3 regions of the Cytobacillus sp. T106 genome follow, and region 2 is predicted to be linked to each of the others. Evidence: riboswitches for the same ligand, from Rfam matches in the RefSeq annotation. Region 2 holds a riboswitch; each other region holds the start of a gene.
The links. Region 2 has a riboswitch for S-adenosylmethionine ahead of ABU165_RS14070 (Fur-regulated basic protein FbpA). Riboswitches for the same ligand answer to the same signal wherever they lie in the genome.
Positions count from the first base shown of each region.

Region 1: it holds a riboswitch for S-adenosylmethionine, as region 2 does, so the genes downstream of both, ABU165_RS23875 (methionine ABC transporter ATP-binding protein) here and ABU165_RS14070 (Fur-regulated basic protein FbpA) in region 2, are expected to answer to the same signal.
Region 3: it holds a riboswitch for S-adenosylmethionine, as region 2 does, so the genes downstream of both, ABU165_RS19510 (LLM class flavin-dependent oxidoreductase) here and ABU165_RS14070 (Fur-regulated basic protein FbpA) in region 2, are expected to answer to the same signal.

Region 1 is NZ_JBEUMK010000024.1:24,341-30,248, reverse strand. It holds gene ABU165_RS23880 (O-acetylhomoserine aminocarboxypropyltransferase/cysteine synthase family protein) at 1-1,269, shown strand, start outside; SAM riboswitch class I at 1,397-1,504, shown strand; gene ABU165_RS23875 (methionine ABC transporter ATP-binding protein) at 1,698-2,723, shown strand; gene ABU165_RS23870 (methionine ABC transporter permease) at 2,716-3,384, shown strand; gene ABU165_RS23865 (MetQ/NlpA family ABC transporter substrate-binding protein) at 3,400-4,248, shown strand; gene ABU165_RS23860 (carboxymuconolactone decarboxylase family protein) at 4,386-4,763, shown strand; gene ABU165_RS23855 (YuzK family famiily protein) at 5,073-5,225, shown strand; gene sufC (Fe-S cluster assembly ATPase SufC) at 5,635-5,908, shown strand, end outside.
Region 2 is NZ_JBEUMK010000007.1:52,195-58,102, reverse strand. It holds gene ABU165_RS14085 (hypothetical protein) at 1-531, opposite strand, end outside; gene ABU165_RS14080 (TetR/AcrR family transcriptional regulator) at 646-1,227, shown strand; gene ABU165_RS14075 (alpha/beta hydrolase) at 1,280-2,086, opposite strand; gene ABU165_RS14070 (Fur-regulated basic protein FbpA) at 2,103-2,270, opposite strand; SAM riboswitch class I at 2,338-2,442, opposite strand; gene ABU165_RS14065 (DMT family transporter) at 2,810-3,736, shown strand; gene ABU165_RS14060 (AAA family ATPase) at 3,845-5,584, shown strand; gene ABU165_RS14055 (hypothetical protein) at 5,821-5,908, shown strand, end outside.
Region 3 is NZ_JBEUMK010000012.1:136,811-142,718, forward strand. It holds gene ltaS (lipoteichoic acid synthase) at 1-74, opposite strand, end outside; gene ABU165_RS19500 (YczE/YyaS/YitT family protein) at 444-1,058, shown strand; gene ABU165_RS19505 (ATP-grasp domain-containing protein) at 1,634-2,599, opposite strand; gene ABU165_RS19510 (LLM class flavin-dependent oxidoreductase) at 2,614-3,660, opposite strand; SAM riboswitch class I at 3,741-3,847, opposite strand; gene ABU165_RS19515 (helicase C-terminal domain-containing protein) at 3,950-5,908, opposite strand, start outside.

The DNA of each region.
Region 1 (5,908 bases), on a different contig from region 2:
GGAGGACTGCAGCCTGACCCTGCAACAGGGGCAAGGGCAGTGCCGATCTATCAGAATAATGCTTATCAGTTCCAGAATACAGAGCACGCCGCCAATCTGTTCGGCTTAAAGGAGCCGGGCTATATCTATACAAGAATCCATAATCCGACAGTTACTGTATTTGAGGAAAGGGTCTCACTGCTTGAAGGCGGCGTAGGGGCACTTGCTGTTGCAAGCGGCCAGGCTGCCATCACTCTTGCCATCCTGAACATTGCCCAGGCCGGAGATGAAATTGTAGCAGCTTCAAATCTTTATGGAGGGACATATAATTTATTTGCCGTCACTCTTCCTAAATACGGAATCAATGTAAAGCTGGTCAATCCCGAGGACCCGGAAAATTTCAGGGAGGCCATCAATGAAAAAACAAAAGCTGTATTCGCTGAAACAATCGGCAATCCAAGCTTAAAGGTCCTCGATATTGAGAAAGTGGCGGAAATTGCCCATGAAGCAGGTATTCCGCTGATAGTTGATAATACCTTTGCCACTCCATATCTCTGCAGGCCGATTGATTTTGGGGCAGACATCGTGATCCATTCAGCGACAAAATGGCTACTGGGAAATGGGACGACAATGGGGGGCGTCATAGTAGACGCAGGTCGTTTTGACTGGAATTCAGTCAAATTCCCTGGCTTCACCAATCCGGACCCAAGCTACAATAACCTGGTGTACAGTGAAGCAATCGGCGCGGCAGCTTTTATCGTCAAAGCCAGAGTCCAGCTGCTGAGGGACCTGGGGCCGGCACTCAGCCCGCAGAACGCATTCCAGTTCACTCTCGGTCTTGAAACACTGCATGTGAGGATGAAGGAGCATATCAGCAATACAAAGAAAGTGACAGAGTATTTAAAGAATCACCCTGCTGTGACCTGGGTGCTTTATCCGGGGGATGAAGGCCATCCTGATAAGGCACTTGCTGATAAGTATTTGCCTAAAGGAGCCGGAGCTGTGGCTGTATTTGGCATTGAGGGAGGCAGGGAGGCCGGTGCCAAGCTGATCAACAGCCTGGAACTGTGGGCGCATGTAGCCAATGTCGGCGATGCCAAAAGCCTCATCATCCATCCTGCCAGCACCACTCACCAGCAGCTTGATTCAGAAGGCCTGAAGTCAGCAGGGGTGCCGGAGGATCTAATCCGCATTTCTGTTGGCATAGAAAATGCCGAAGATCTGATCGAGGACCTGGAGCAGGCAATTGAAGCCGCAACCGGAAGCCATTCACTGGCAGGGAAGGTATGAACTTCAGGAATCAGCCGGTAATTTTTAGCATTAAACTTTGTTGTTGACACCCTTTTTCATCCATGATACGATAGCACTCGTAATTCAAAAATGGCTAATGAATGAAAATGAACTTCATATATGATAGCTCTTATCAAGAGAGGTGGAGGGATGTGCCCGATGAAGCCCGGCAACCGTCAATGTTTATTGAAATGGTGCCAATTCACACAAAGCTTTTAGCTTTGGCAGATGAGAGAAAGGTTTTTCCATCATGCCTTTCTGCTCACATGCAGAAAGGCATTTTTATTTTTACAGAAAAGTCTCCTGTCTTGAAGCCATGGAATAATCTTGCCCTGGTTTCAGGAAACTACTCTTATGGGGATTGGCAGGATGATATATCTCTGTAAAGCCATTTGTCTAATTGGATATAAAAGAGGTGAATACGGCAATTGATTTCAATAAAAGATGTTAAAAAGATATATTCGTCAAAAAAAGGCCCGGTCAAAGCAGTTGATGATGTCAACCTTGAAATCAAGGAAGGTGAAATCTTCGGAGTGATCGGCTACAGCGGTGCAGGGAAAAGCACCTTGATACGGATGCTGAACGGGCTTGAGCTTCCCTCAGAGGGAACGGTTACGGTAGCCGGCAGGGAGATCTCAAAAATCAGGGGTGCGGAGCTGCGCAAAGCGCGCCAGGAAATCAGCATGATTTTCCAGCACTTTAACCTTCTCTGGTCAAGGACCGTAAGAGACAATATTGCATTCCCGCTGGAAATTGCGGGGGTTGCGCGCCAGGAAAGAGAAAAAAGAGTCAATGAGCTCATCAACCTTGTCGGCCTTGACGGCCGTGAGGATGCTTACCCTTCCCAGCTGAGCGGCGGGCAGAAGCAGCGCGTCGGGATTGCCAGGGCGCTTGCAAATAACCCGAAGGTGCTTCTGTGCGATGAGGCAACCTCGGCGCTTGACCCGCAGACAACGGATTCCATTCTGGATCTGCTAGTGGACATCAACAGCCGCCTGGGACTGACCATTGTACTTATTACCCATGAAATGCATGTAATCAGGAAGATCTGCCATCGGGTAGCTGTCATGGAAGGCGGAAAGGCCGTGGAAATCGGCCCTGTCCTGGAAGTGTTTAAAAATCCGCGCGAGCAGATCACAAAGAGATTCGTCCAGCAGGTCACAGAACCTGAGGAAACAAAAGAGACAGCAGAGGCCTTGCTTGGATTGTATCCGCATGGAAAAGTCGTACAGCTGTCCTTCGTCGGGGAATCGGCTGAACAGCCGCTCATCACGAATCTGATCCGTTCCTTTGAGTTGACAGTTAATATCCTTCAAGGGAAAATCTCGCAGACTCAAAACGGCTCTTATGGAACATTGTTCATCCATCTAGATGGGCAGGCTGACGAAATTGCCAAAGCGATTGAATATATCCATGCACAGCAGGTTGGCGTGGAGGTGATTTCGAATGCTTAATGAATTTTTCCCAAATGTTAACTGGGATAAGATGTGGGAAGCAACGAATGAAACGCTTTATATGACTGGCATTTCTGTACTGGTTACATTCGTATTGGGGATTGTGCTCGGCCTGCTGCTTTTCCTTACTTCCAGGGGGAACATCTGGCAAAATGCACTCATCAATAAAATTATAGCGGCGTTTGTCAATGTATTCAGGTCCATCCCGTTCATCATTTTAATCGTATTGCTGATCCCGTTCACGAAATTCCTTGTGGGCAGCATGATCGGAGAAAATGCTGCCTTGCCTGCACTGATCATCGGTGCGGCACCATTTTATGCCCGTATGGTTGAAATTGCTTTGCGGGAAATTGATAAAGGCGTCATTGAAGCAGCCAAGTCAATGGGTGCAAGAACGAGCACAATCATCTTTAAGGTGCTCCTCCCTGAATCTATGCCGGCTCTTGTATCGGGCATTACTGTTACAGCCATCTCGCTTGTGGGCTTTACCGCAATGGCAGGAGTCATCGGTGCAGGAGGACTTGGGAACCTTGCTTATCTGGAAGGCTTCCAGCGGAACCGCTTTGATGTAACCTTGATGGCGACCATCGTCATCCTGCTGATTGTGTTTATCCTCCAAGTAATTGGAGATATCATAACTTCTAAACTAGACAAACGATAAAAGGAGACTTAACTAATGAAAAAATGGTTATCACTTGTATTGGCACTTGCCGTAGCGCTCGTCATTTCAGCATGCGGAACATCTGAAGATAATGCTGACGGCGGAAATGCGGACAGCGGGAAAGAAGAAACATCCAAACTGGTTGTGGGAGCTTCCAATGTCCCGCACGCTGAAATTCTTGAAGAAGCTAAGCCGCTTTTGGAAGAAAAGGGCATTGAACTTGAAGTCGTAACATTCCAGGACTATATCCTGCCTAACCAAGCATTGAATTCCGGAGAGCTTGATGCAAACTATTTCCAGCATATCCCGTACCTTGAAGCGCAAATTGAAGAAAATGACTATGATTTCGTCAATGCAGGCGGAATCCACATTGAGCCGATCGGTGTGTATTCAAAGAAATACAAGAGCCTTGATGAACTTCCAGACGGTGCGAAAGTCCTGATGAGCAATTCAGTTGCTGATCACGGCCGTATCCTGACTATGCTTGAAAAAGAAGGCCTTATCACACTTAAAGAAGGCGTAGATAAAATCAAGGCAACAATTGACGATATTGAAACGAACGAGAAAAACCTTGAGTTTGATACAGAATATGAAGCTTCCCTCCTTCCGCAGATTTACAACAACGATGAAGGCGATGCAGTTCTGATCAACTCTAACTATGCTATTGATGCAGGCTTAAACCCAATTGAAGATTCAATTGCAATCGAAGACAAGGAATCTCCATATGTGAACGTCATCGCTGTTAAGAGCGGCGACGAAGATAAAGAAGCGGTTAAGGCACTTGTCGAAGTGCTCCACTCTAAAGAAATCCAGGATTTCATCCTTGAAAAATACGAAGGTGCAGTCGTTCCTGTATCTGAGTAATAATAGAAAAAGGCAGCCGCTGAGAATGCAGGCTGCCTTTTCTTATGTAAAAAAACAGCCATGTCGAGCCCGCATAGCATTTCTGAAAATAAAACATACTAATGATGTTAAAGATTTCAGGAATGGAGTGGACACGAATGGAGCATTCATACGAACCGTCAAATTCAATCGAAGCAGCTCTTCATGACTATAAAATGGGCCTTGGCACATTTACACAAAAAATGCCGGACCTTGCCCAGCATTATAATGCATTCACTGAGGCATGCTTTAAAGAAGGCAGCCTCTCCCAAAAGCAAAAGCAGCTGATTGCCCTTGGAATCAGCCTGTATTCACAGGATGAATACTGCATTATTTATCATGTGAAAGGCTGTCTTGACCAGGGGGCTAGTGAGGAAGAGGTGCTCGAAGCAGTCGGCGTCACAGCGGCTTTTGGCGGCGGCGCAGCGATGAGCCAGGCAGTCACCCTTGTGCAGGAAGCAATGGATGAATTGAATCAGGGGCAGATGAAGCAGTAAAAGCCAATCTATATGATAAAGCAGCCCTGTCTGAAGCAGGGCTGTTTCCTTTTTTGCATGCGTTATGGACTCTTGGGGGAGGGACAACCTTTATTTGGAAGAATTCAGCCGGAATTGTAAGGATGGCGGAGATGAGGTCCCTTCAAGAGGGGATACCTTAATGAATTATACAAAATGAGGTTTTTTCCTGTTTGAGCGTGGTATAGAAGGAGTGTTACGATATTCCATGAGTAAAATAAATCGCGGAAGCGACAAAATTGAAAGGATTGATTTACTATCAGTCAGCTGGACTTGAATTACACAAGTGAAATGGAAAAAGCGATGCACAGTGCCCACGGTGTCGGCTATGAGGTATACAGCCGGAAACATGATGTAAGGATGAGCGTAGAAAAACGGCGCGAGCAGGACTATCTGAAAAGCCAGCGTATGGTAGCGGATCTGGAAAGAAAAGTACATTCTTAAGAATTATATATAATAAGGAAGAAAAACAGTTGAAACCAGTGTGATGCCGCACTGGTTTTTCTTTTAGTATAAAGCAGTAACAATATAGCCCGTTTTTTCCGGAACAGTAGGAGCCCGGTCCATACTTATGTTAAACTGAAGGGGCTGCAACTGAATTCATGTACATTGAAAGCCGCTCTGCAGGGAAAAATAGTTTGGACATGCCTGGATTTCCAGTTTTGGATCCAGGGAAGCGGAAAGGGTTTAGCCAATAAAAGTTCTTACCAGATAATTAATACTATCTGCGTGTTGTTAAAGAGTTGCTAACACTTTCTATTTGTTATAAGATTGTAATGAGAATAAAATGAGAATAGAGATTTGCGGCTCTTGCCGGTATATACAAATCTTTTTTATTGACGGAGGTATAATGATGGCTGGATCTACACTTAAAATTAATGATCTTCATGTTTCTATTGAGGACAAAGAAATTCTTAAAGGGGTCAACCTTGAAGTGAAAGGCGGAGAAATCCATGCGATTATGGGTCCTAACGGAACTGGTAAATCAACCCTTTCTTCTGCAATCATGGGACATCCTAAATATGAGGTAACCTCAGGAAGCATTGAATTGGATAACGAAGATGTACTTGAGATGGAAGTGGATGAGCGTGCGCGTGCAGGCCTGTTTCTTGCCATGCAGTATCCAA
Region 2 (5,908 bases):
AGGGGCCTTTGGCCAGATAAAATAACTAATGCAATAAATCAAATCTGCTGCTAGAACAATCGACCATATTTTCACGACACCGGATAGTGCTTCCGTTCTCCCAGGATCATCTATGATTAGCACGGTTCCCATCAGCAAGGCAGCTCCGATAAGATATGCGGCCCCATGCCTCGCAAAGCCTTTTATATTATGCCTTGCATGATCCATACCATATCTTTTTTCCGGCCGTTTCCCCTTTTTGGCGATGTAATATAAAAATCTTTCATCCGCCCACTGGATCATACTTTTTCCAAAGGCTATCGACACACCGATATATACGGCAGCCAATGCATGTGCCTGTGTTGCTTCTGAGCCTCTGTATAAGTCCGCACCCGCTGCTGCCAGCAGGATCAGATCTACAACAGGAGTCATCGCGAGCAGGATGAGACCGGTTTTCTTTTTTCCGAAAAGATAACGCATACAAAGACCGGCCAGGATTAAAACCCAAAAGCCGACTTCACACCCTATGATAACCCACAATATCCAGTTCATACTTTCCCCTTCCAGTACTATTGTTGTTTAAACTCATCATAACACCACACTTTTAGTGATACAAGTGTATTATTAAAAATTGAAACCTGTTTTACGGTCTGCTACACTGAGACTATGCCTAAAATAGTTGATCATGAACAAAGGAAAAAAAGAATCGTCCAGGCCACCTGGCAGGTTATTTTGGATAAAGGGGTGGAAGGTGCGTCTGTCCGCAATATTGCAGCGGAAGCCGGTGTTTCTCTTGGCGCCCTGCGCCACTATTTCTCCACACAAGATGAACTGCTTGTCTATGCAATGAAACTGGTAAATGAAAATGTGATAAACAGGGTTTCGGAGATTGCATTGAAGGATTTGCCCCCAAGGGAAAAGGTTTATCAAGTCCTGCTTGAAATTGTTCCAACCACTGATGAGAAAATGGCAGAAATGGAGGTGTGGTTTGCGTTTGTTGCATACAGCAGGCAAAAGGAAGAATTTCGAATCCTGAAGCAGGGAATATATACGGGGATTGTTCAGATGATGGATTTTCTAAAGTCCCATGGAGAGCTGAAGGATGGCCAGGATCATGATCTTGAGACTGAAATGTTATACAGTTTCATTGACGGGCTGGCCCTGCACAGTATGCTCGAGCCTGAACGTCTGAAACCGGACAGAATAGAAAAAACTCTCCGCCGCTACCTGGATAGAATCCTAAAATGACCACAGATGACCGGATCTTTTAAAATCCGGTCATTTTCAGCATTGATTCAGTTCATGAAGATGCATATGACTGCTGCTCCCTGAAAGCTTTGAGCCATTCTGATGTGCATTCGATCAGCTCCGCAAAGCAGCGGCCGGCTGAATAGGTATGGCAGGCTCCTGTAACATAATGCAAGGAACATGATCCTTCCTTCCGCTTCCTGAATTCTTCCGCATATCTTCCTGAGTGGGATACCGGAATATCCTGGTCTGCTGTTCCATGTACAATCAGGACATCGCCCCTGTATGCCGCAAGCTCTTCCAAAGGTTCATATCTCTTCAGCGAAGAAAAGTAATTGTCCGTTAGCTGATAGCCCAAATAATCAAGTGAAGCTCCCTTGTCCAGTGCCTTTACCTTTTCACTGCCGACAATGCAGACGATATCCTGATATGGTCTTGCAGAAGCCGACCATATGATAAGCTTCCGGATGCGGACATCTTTTGCAGCAGCCAGCACGGCAACGGCTCCGCCGAGGCTATGGCCGATGAGAGAAATTGAATGAGGATTTGCATAATCAAGCTTCACTGCAAAATCGATAGCAGATAAAGTCTGCTCCAGCAAATCGGGAAGACCTGTTTCTCCGTACTCACCCGGACTCTCCCCGCAGCCCTCATAATCAAAGCGGAGGACAAGATACCCCTCTGCAGTAAGACGGTTGGAAGTTTTAACAAATAGCCTGTCGACACCAATACGGCTTCCTGTAAACCCATGGCAGATGATGACCAGGGGATAGCGGCGGTTCTTGCTGAATCCTGCAGGAAAATCCAGCGATCCGCACAAGTGCTTATCCTTCCAGGGTATTAGAATACTTTCTGACATATATAGTCCCTTCCCTCTATTCATTAATATGTGATCTGTTTTCCTGATAAAGTTTTAACAATTCTTCGTACGGCACCTGAAATAGCTGGCGGCCTTCTTGTTTGTATATACCCATGGACAGCAGCTCTGAAATCAGCTGGTCCTTTTTCTCTTCTTCTTTTATCATTATAGTTTCTTCCTTCATTAAAAAAGCCCCTTCTGACCGGTGGCCCGGAAGCAGAAGAGGCTTTATGCGCGTATGGCTGCCGCTTCTCTCATCTTCCAAGCTTCCGCTTGTTGGATTTGGCACAGTTCTCGCAAGGAGTCTGCTGCCGAGGCTTCATAGGGCCAATTCCCTCCGCCTCTCTGGATAAGAGTATTCCTATAAGTTTTGTTGGAATTAAATATACGCTACTTTCTTTTGATTGTCAAGATGTACTGCTGCAATTTCCTGTTCAGCTTTTTATTCAGCTGATATAGCCAATAGGTTTCCTGTCTGAAAGTGAAATGCAAATCACAAGTCCCGATTTTAACGGCATGAGTGTATATATAATGCCCCCTCTGGAACATCGGAAACCAGGAGAACTCTTTTTCAGTTACATCCATATGGAGTCTAAACCCTTGGATGAAGTCATCATATTCAAAGGCAAATCTCTTGAAGCGAAAGCAACAGTCTATCACTTCTTTCAGTCTATTTTCTATTCTACTTGAATAAGAATAATAGAAGGTATATGGGAGGTGGGAATGATGCAGGGCAATCGCATTCTATCTTTATGGTACGCCCTTCTGGCAATTGCGTTCTGGGGTGTTTCATTTGTTTCAGTCAAATGGCTGGTATATTATTTGGCACCGGGTGCCCTGGTTTCCTTAAGATTTATGATTGCTGCCATCTTCCTGGGCTGCCTTCTCACAATATTCAAAGAATCCTTTTACATAAAAAAAGAGCATTTCGCCCATGTTTTTATTCTTTCGGTACTTGGGGTGTTCATCCATCAAATGGTACAAGCTTCTGCCATGCTCACCCTGGATGCCTCTGCTGCCGGCTGGATGATCTCTTTCACACCTGTTTTTACTAGTTTGCTTTCCTTCCTTTTCTTATCTGAAAAGCTTTCGCTCCTTAAAATTGGGGGAATGATGATTGCCGTTACAGGGGTTCTGGTTATCTCTGCAGAAAATTCAGGGGGTATGCTTCAATTCAGCCCTGGTCTTGGTTATTTCCTCCTGCTTTTCAGTACCTTTAATTGGGCTGTTTATTCGATTTTGTCCAAGAAATTTGCACTTCCCTATTCTTCTCTTGCTGTCACCTTTTGGACAAGCCTGATAGGCTGTTTGGCGACTCTGCCATTCCTTTTGAGAAATCGGGGGTATGAATTACTGTATACCCTCCCTTTGGACGGGTGGCTGCACCTGCTGTTTCTAGGCATTTTTGTATCGGCCCTGGGCTACTGGTACTGGGGAAGGGCGCTTGAGGTGCTCGAAGCGACACAGGTTTCGGTCATGATGTATTTGGAACCGCTGTTTACACTGCTGGCAGCAATCCTTATTCTCGGGGAAAAAATCCCATTATACAGCAGCATCGGCGGAGTTCTGATCATCATGGGAGTGTCGGCTGTTAACAAGCCGGTACTCGGCTTCCTTATGAAAAAGCTTTTTAAATACCCTGTAAAATAGAATTTAAAACCCTTTACCAAAAATTACATGTTTTTTCCCTTGCATAAATCTATACAGTCCGAACAAGTTTTCCTATAATGGAGATAGATTCATTTAGGAGGGAAATTGTTGAAATCCACTTTCAAAAAAATTTCGAAACCTGTCCCCCTTATTTCATTGGCCATTCTAATTGCTGCTGCTGCGCTGTGGTTCAGCCTATCCGGCAGCAAAGAAGTTACCATTCCCTTTTCTTCCATAGAAAATATCATTCAGGATCATCCTAGTGAAACTGTCCTATTAAAAGAAATGAAAAATGGCACTCTCCATTTGACCGCAGGTACAGCTGAGTATGTGTCACAGGTGCCTCCAAACAGCCAAATGGTTGCTAAACTGATTGAAAATTACAATATCCAGTACAGCTATTCTTCCGCAAATCCATTTACATTCTGGATTTTGGGTGGAACACTGATCCTTTTTGCAGGGATTGGCCTTTACCTTCATAAATCCGGCAAAGGAATATCCACCGCCAATTCGATGAAAAACAGCGCCAGCAAGGCAAAGCCCCTTCCTTCCATCACAATGGATAATATTGGCGGCCTTCAGGATGAAATGAAGGAGGAAATCCTCCAGACACTTTCCATCATTAAAGACAGGGAAGCATCAATCCAGCTTGGTGTGAAGCCGCCAAAGGGAATCCTGCTTTATGGACCTCCGGGTACAGGCAAGACGCTGCTTGCCCAGGCGATTGCCAAGGAAATCGGCGCTTCATTCTTTTCAACCAGCGGATCTTCTTTTAATGAAATGTTCGTCGGCGTAGGCGCCTCAAGGGTCCGAAGCTTATTCCAGAACGCCAGAAAGCACTCACCTGCAGTTGTCTTCATTGATGAAGTCGATGCCCTTGCAGGCAAGCGGAAGCAGCATGGCGGGGACGAAAGCGAGAAAACATTGACTGAGCTGCTTGTCCAGCTTGACGGCGGCCATTCAAATGACGGCATCCTGTTCATCGCTGCTACAAACCGCAAGGATATGCTGGATGATGCATTCCTCCGTCCAGGCAGGATTGACTTCTCTTTCCTAGTTCCGCTTCCGGATACAAAAGGAAGGCAGGAAATCATCAGCATTCACACAAAAGGCAAGCTTCTGGCAGAAGATGTAGCAGCTTCCCTGCCTGCACTGGCAGAAAGCACTTCCGGCTTCTCAGGGGCTGACATCAGCTCTCTCTTTGAGACAGCCAGCAGAAGGGCCATCCGGAACGGGAAAGAAAAAATAGATAAAGAAGACCTTGATTTTGCCATTGACCGGACGGTGCTTGGAAGCACAACACGCCCGCTTCAGGACCCCGAGACTAAAAAGAGGGTTGCCATCCATGAAGCCGGACATGCCTTGATTGCCGCCATCACCAAGCCTGGCTCAGTAAGAAAAGCAACAATCATACCACGTGGACAGGCGCTCGGATATGTTGCACCCATACCAAAGGAGCTTCATCTGTCCACCAGCAGTGAGCTGCTTGACCAGGTCAGCATGATTCTTGCTGGCGGAGTTGCAGAAAGGCTGTATCTCGGCGAGCATAGCATCGGTGTCAGCGGCGATGTCCAGCAGGCCAAGCATATACTTGAGCAAATGGTGGAAATCGGCTTATTCCAGGACGGTTTCAACCTGACCTTTGTCAAAGCGGAAAAGGAAGCCAAGATGCAAGAGCTGTTCCAGCAGGCTCTAGCTAAAACAGAAATGCTCATTAAAACGAATGAATATGAATTTGAATGCCTGGTTGCGGCCCTTCTGAAGAAAGAGACACTGGAAGGTGCAGAGGTTCAGGAAATTGTTGGCGAACCATCGAAGCAGCATGAGGCAGAACTTGTGACAGTATAGAATCAGCAGAAAGCAGCCCTCGGCTGCTTTCTTTTTTTTGATAAAAAGCGCTTTGCCTATATTCCAGTATAAAGCATTGAAGAACAGCCATACTAGCGGTGTAGGAATTGCAAAGGTTTATCAGATAAAATAGAGGCTCCTGCCGGGTACAGTCCCTATAAGCCATGCCTCATTCGTTCATTGATGAAGAATAAGTTGATGCTGTTTCTATTTAGAGTCTGAAAGGAGAATTCAATATGAAAGAACAATTAGAGCACATTAAACAGCTGCTGGAGGAAAATTTTGATCATCCTGAGTCACTGGAGCTGGATTCGTGCATCCAAG
Region 3 (5,908 bases), on a different contig from region 2:
AAAACAACTGCCAGGAAAAAAACGCTCATGCTGTTTTTAAATAGCTCCTTAGGCGATTTTAAGATCGATTTCATCCTTTTACACCTCTTAATTTGTAAAGTTATTGCAAGAGCACAAATTCCTATTTCATACTTCCTGCCAAAACTAGAAAAACTTAGCAGCCGCTAAGTTCGGAAAAACGTTATACTCCAAACCCACGGGCTCAGAACCTAGTTTTTGTAAAAGATTCGTTAATTAATAGTGAACGAATGTTAAATACTATACCATATTTTAACCCACTTGAAAACATTCATCAAATTTGAAGCAAAGTTTATGTTGGGAAAAAATTAATCTTTTCATAAGGCAAATGGTGATGATACAATGTATCTTCCGCATGAATCCGCTTTCTCTCATGCGGCTAAAACAGGAAAATAAGGTGTAACAGCCTGATAAAGGAGAACAACATGAAGGAAAGAATTTTATTTTTTGCAGCAGGGCTGCTTGTCCTCACGTTAGGTGTGGCGCTTATTATCAAATCTGCCCTCGGCGCCTCTGCTTGGGATGCACTGGCAGTTGGCGAGTCCCATCTTTTCGGGCTGACCGTAGGGACTTGTGTATTCATAAATGGAATTGCTCTGATCATCATCAACTCTATATTATTGAAGAAAAAGCCGGAAATCCTGGCGGCAGGAACCATTCTGGTCATTGGTGCTTTGATTGATTTCTGGCTGCTGGCAGTATTCAAGGACTTTTCTCCAAGCATGCTGCTCACCCAGTCCTGTACTTTGCTCTCAGGCATATTGACAATGGGTCTGGGGATCGCCGTCTACCTTCAGGCAAAATTCCCTCCAAGCCCGATGGATACCTTGATGGTCGCCGTTCACACCAGGTTTGGCCTTTCTTTAAGGACTTCCCGTATAGCCAGTGAAGGATTTGCCCTTATTCTGGCGTTTCTTTTCCAGGGAGCGATCGGCCCTGGAACCATCCTGGTCACACTGACACTCGGCCTAGTGGTGCAGTATTTCCATCCTAAGCTGGAAATTATAATGGCAAATGGGTTGAAGAAAGCTGTTGTATAAAATATTTCGGGTTCTGTCAGTATAAAGTCCGAATTGGCAGTACTTGCAGCAGACTCTTTAGCAGTGAAATTAGCACACAAAAAGCTCGGAGCTATAATGCTCTGAGCTTTTTTTATAGAGATTGCACTTTGTTGAAGATAAGCAACCGTATGTTCAATTAACGATTTTGTTGTGAGGCAGGAATACCAGCTAAAAGAGCAATTTTTCCCCACCCCACCCTACTAAAAGAGCTGGCCTTCCAGGGACAGGATGAGGTTCAGCGCGGTTTGACAAATTAGCGGAGAAATTCCCGTTAATTTCAAAAGAGCTCTAAAAACAGCTTAAATAGAGGGAGAAATTCCGGCTATCGACCCGAAAAAAAGGAAAATTCACCATTTTGCTTCGCTTAACCGGAAAATCTCCGCTTATTTATACCCTTTCGAGCCCTATTATCAATTTAACCGGAAAATCTCCGCTTATTAATTTTTTGTTGGCAACCCACTCCATTCCTTCACTATCCTGCTCCTTCCATCCGGAATTGAAGTCACACTATCAAAAAAGGCCGCTCCCAAATGAGCGGCCTTCTTCTATTATTATCACACTCTGCTGTATTCCCTAACCTTAGCCTGTTCTTTTTCAAGCTCGGCACCGAGGAATTTGGCGGCTTCAAGCATGCCGTATTTGCCTGCTTTTGCCTCTGCGTCAGAATTATAATTTGTGTTTGTGTTGACATCATACGTATAAATATCCCCATTGGCATTTTTAATAAATTCAATGCCGGCGATTTGAATGCCGTTATTCCTGAGGAAGGTTTCGTATTTTTCAATGATCGGGTCGTTGAAGCCTTCAATGATCTTAAACTTTGGCTTTTCTTCCACCTCTTCGCCAACAGGACAGAACAGATCCCCGATTTGGCAGGCATCGGCCGGGCAAAGCTCAAAGCCTTCTGATGTATCCACCTGGACGGCATAGACGAATTTTCCGCCCACGAATTCGCATCTGGTAATATATGATTCTGGCGACTCAATATATTCCTGGATCAGAGTGATGCCATCGACAGGCTCTTCAAAATTCGGCCCTTCGACATATTCCCTCAATGCGTCCAGAGAATGGAACAGCTGGACGCCGAGCCCTTTGCCTGCGCGGTTATGCTTCGTGATGAACGGAGCGCTGTCGAGCTTTACAGCTGCTTCAAGAATTTGATTTTTTCCGACAGCTGCTATTGTTTTCGGAGTGGCGATTCCTGCAGCATTCAGCGCTGTATATTGATTGACTTTGCTGACCTCCAGCCTTAAAGCGCGGCTTCCGTTGAAAACGGTGCGGCCATGCTGCTCAAGCCATGACAGGACAGATTCCGTCAGCTCCGGTGCAAAGCGGTTCCCCCTTGTGTGGGAAGATGCGCTCATCCTGCTGTAGAAAATCCCCTCCGGAGGTGCACTGGTCAGGTCAACAATCCCTTCATTCAAAAACCATTCCTCATAAGGAAGACCCAGCTCTTCCAGCCTTTTTGTCAAATGGGCAGTCCATTCGCTGTTTTCGTGTATGATGTGTATTTTGCTCATATGTTCTCCCTCTTTTACTTTAAGATTTTCCTTTTGGCTTCAACCAGCGGCATGACTTTTTCCGAAAATCTCTGCATTTCCTCCAGCTGTGGAGAGAACTGAAGCAGAAGCAGATCGACGCCGGCTTCTTCATAAGCAATAATCTGTTCAGCAATCTGTTCAGGGGTTCCGATCAGATTTGGCCTGAGGCCCCGGTTGGAAACGGAATAATCGTACAGCTTTACCTGCTGCTCAAGCTGCGATTTGCCTACAAAATCTTTGTAGCCTGCATAGCCGCTTGATTCTTTTACATTGGTGATGCGGGCAAGCTCTTCCTGCGCCTCTTCTTCTGTGTCGCGGCAGACAATGTAGGCTGCCATGCCAAAAGACTTAAATGGCTCATTCCCGCTTTCCTGCCTGCGTGCTCTCATGTCATCAATTTTAGTTTTTACTTCTTCAACTGTCCCGCCGTGCATCACATAGGCATCGCAGTGATTAACAATTGCTTCCTTGCCGCGGGGGCTTTCTCCGCCTGCATAAAGGATCGGATTCGGCCTTTGCACCGGCTTAGGGGACAAATGGGCGTTTTTAATAGAATAATAGCTGCCGTCAAAATTAAAGGTTTCTTCTTCCCATAAACCCTTCATGACCTTGACGAATTCTTCTGTCCGGTCATAGCGCTCATCATGTTCAGTAAAGATGCCGGCATACTGGCGCGCCTCTTCCTCCCACCATGCGGATACAACATTCAGGGTAAAACGGCCATTGCTGATATGGTCGATATTGCTTGCCATTTTTGCCGTCACCGCAGGATTATGGAAGCCTGGGCGGACAGCCGTCATAATTTCTATTTTCTCAGTCACCGCAGCAAGAGCGGCCGCAGTTGACCATGCTTCAAGTGAATCCTGCTCCGGGCCTTTTATATCATTCAAGTAAAGTTCTGCTATTAATGTGGTATCATATCCCCACTTCTCTGCTGCCTGGATGACTTCTTTCGCATAGCTGAAGGTCGGGGGCATCTTCTCGTCTTCTACATTGCGCAGCCAGCCGCCAAAGATCGGCAGCCAAAATCCGTATTTCATCTGTCTCTTCTCCTCTCACTTGCACCTTGTTGTCAGCAATAAAAAAAACTTCTCCGATAAGAAGAAGTTTGTATGCCTCTATCTTATCTGCCAAAGCATTGCGCTTTGCTGGATTTAGCACCATTCTGACTAAGTCAGCGGCTGCCGGGTATCACAGGGCCAGTCCCTCCACCACTCTCGATAAGAAATATTCAATTGATTTCATAGTAATCCTACAACAAAGGTCGGCTTTCTGTCAACTGACTAGTCTAACTATTTTTAAAAATGTTTTTTTTCCTGCAAGCCTTTTTTATCGTGTGAGCCTTTTTAGCGGAAACCATTCTGCAGGGAGCAGTTGTTCATATCTTTTTTGAAGGAAGCGGTCATCAATCAGCAGGATGGTTCCTGTGTCTTCCTCTGAACGGATGAGGCGCCCGCCAGCCTGGGCTGCTTTATTGGCTCCCGGAAAAGTATACGCATAATCATAGCCGTTTTTTCCTTCAGCCTGAAAATAATCTTTAATCAGATTACGCTCAAGACTCAGCTGTGGAAGCCCCACACCAACAATAATGACACCGCCGAGCCGGGTTCCCTTCAAGTTGATCCCTTCTGAGAAAATTCCGCCCAGCACAGCGAACCCAAGAAGGCTTTCTTCAGGTTCCTCCTTAAAGGAAGACAAAAATTCTTCTTTTTCTCCCTCTGCCATCCCCTGTTCCTGTACCATCATCCTGATAGTGCTGGATTCTTTCATTTGTTCATGGATTTCCCTCATATATTGGTAAGACGGAAAAAAGATTAAGTAATTCCCGGGCCGTTCAGCTGCCAGCTTTTCTACCGATCGGATCAAAGCTTCACCTGTCGCGCTTCTGTCCTTATATCTAGTTGAAAGCGGCAAAGCAAGAACTTCTGCATTTTCTTTCGGGAACGGGGAAGGCAATGACAGGGAATAATGATCCTCATTCCAGCCCAGCATGTTCTTGAAATAATCGAATGGCTGGAAGGTAGCCGAAAAAAAGAGTTTGCTGCGGAAGCCCTTGCCCATTTTCTGGACAAGATAGGATGGATCTAAACAAAACAGCTTGAGTACTACATCCTTTCCGGACTTTTCTGTATAAATGACAAATCGCTCATCTGCCAGCCTTGATATCCTCAGGAAAGCCTGTACAGAAAAATAAGTATCAAGCAGCAGTTCCTGGCCCTCATCTCCCCTGCCGCTGATCAGCTCCTTTTCTGAGCAATGAGCAAAGTCCTCAAGATGCTCCAGCAGATTTTCCGGCAGCTCTTCGTGAATGCGATAGCTTTCCTCCTTTAATTCTCTATTGAAAGAGATAAAAACATCATTCATCTTTTTAGCTGCTGCAGAAAGCTGCGGGGCCGTGTTTTTATAAGCCCTTTTCAGCTGAAGGAAATTCTGCTTCCCCAGATCCGCCGAAAACATATCCCTCGCCCGGTCCACCAGATTATGCGCCTCATCGATCAGAAGAGCTGTCTTTTTCTTGCCTTCTGTATGAAGCCTTTTCAGGGACACCCGGGGATCAAAGATATAATTGTAATCGCATATGACTGCGTCTGCGGCATATGCAAGTTCCAGGGAAAATTCAAACGGGCAGACTGTGTGCTTCATGGCATATTTTTCAATAACACTCCGGTCAATGATGGATTCATGAGAGAGGATATCAAGGACTGCTTCATTGAGGCGGTCATAAAACCCGTCAGCGAACGGACAATGCTCTTTCTGGCAGACCGTCTGCTCCTGAAAGCATATTTTGTCCTTGGCCGTTATTGTTACCGTGTGCATATGGAGGCCTTTTTGCTGCATCAATGAAAAAGCTTCTTCGGCTGCCTGCCTTGTGATAGTTTTGGCTGTAAGATAGACCATCCTTGACAGCAGCCCCTCTCCCATCGCCTTGATGGCGGGAAAAGCAGTTGAAATGGTCTTTCCTGTCCCGGTCGGCGCCTGGGCAAACAAGTCCTTTTCATCCAGAATTGATTTGTACACAGCTTTTGCAAGCCTTCGCTGTCCCTTCCTGTATTCCGGAAAGGGAAAAGGCAGGGCTTTAATGCTGGTATCCCTTTTTTCCCTATGATGGAGCATGAGCCGTGCGTAAGGATAAAAGTCAGCAATCAGCCCCTTCACATAACCTTCGAGGAAGGATAAAGTCTCCACCTTCCTGAAGCGCTTTTCTTCTTCAGTGTGGATCTGCAAGTAGGTAAGCTGAACGGTGATTCTCTCAAGCCCGCGCTCTTTTGCAAGCATAAAAGCATAGCA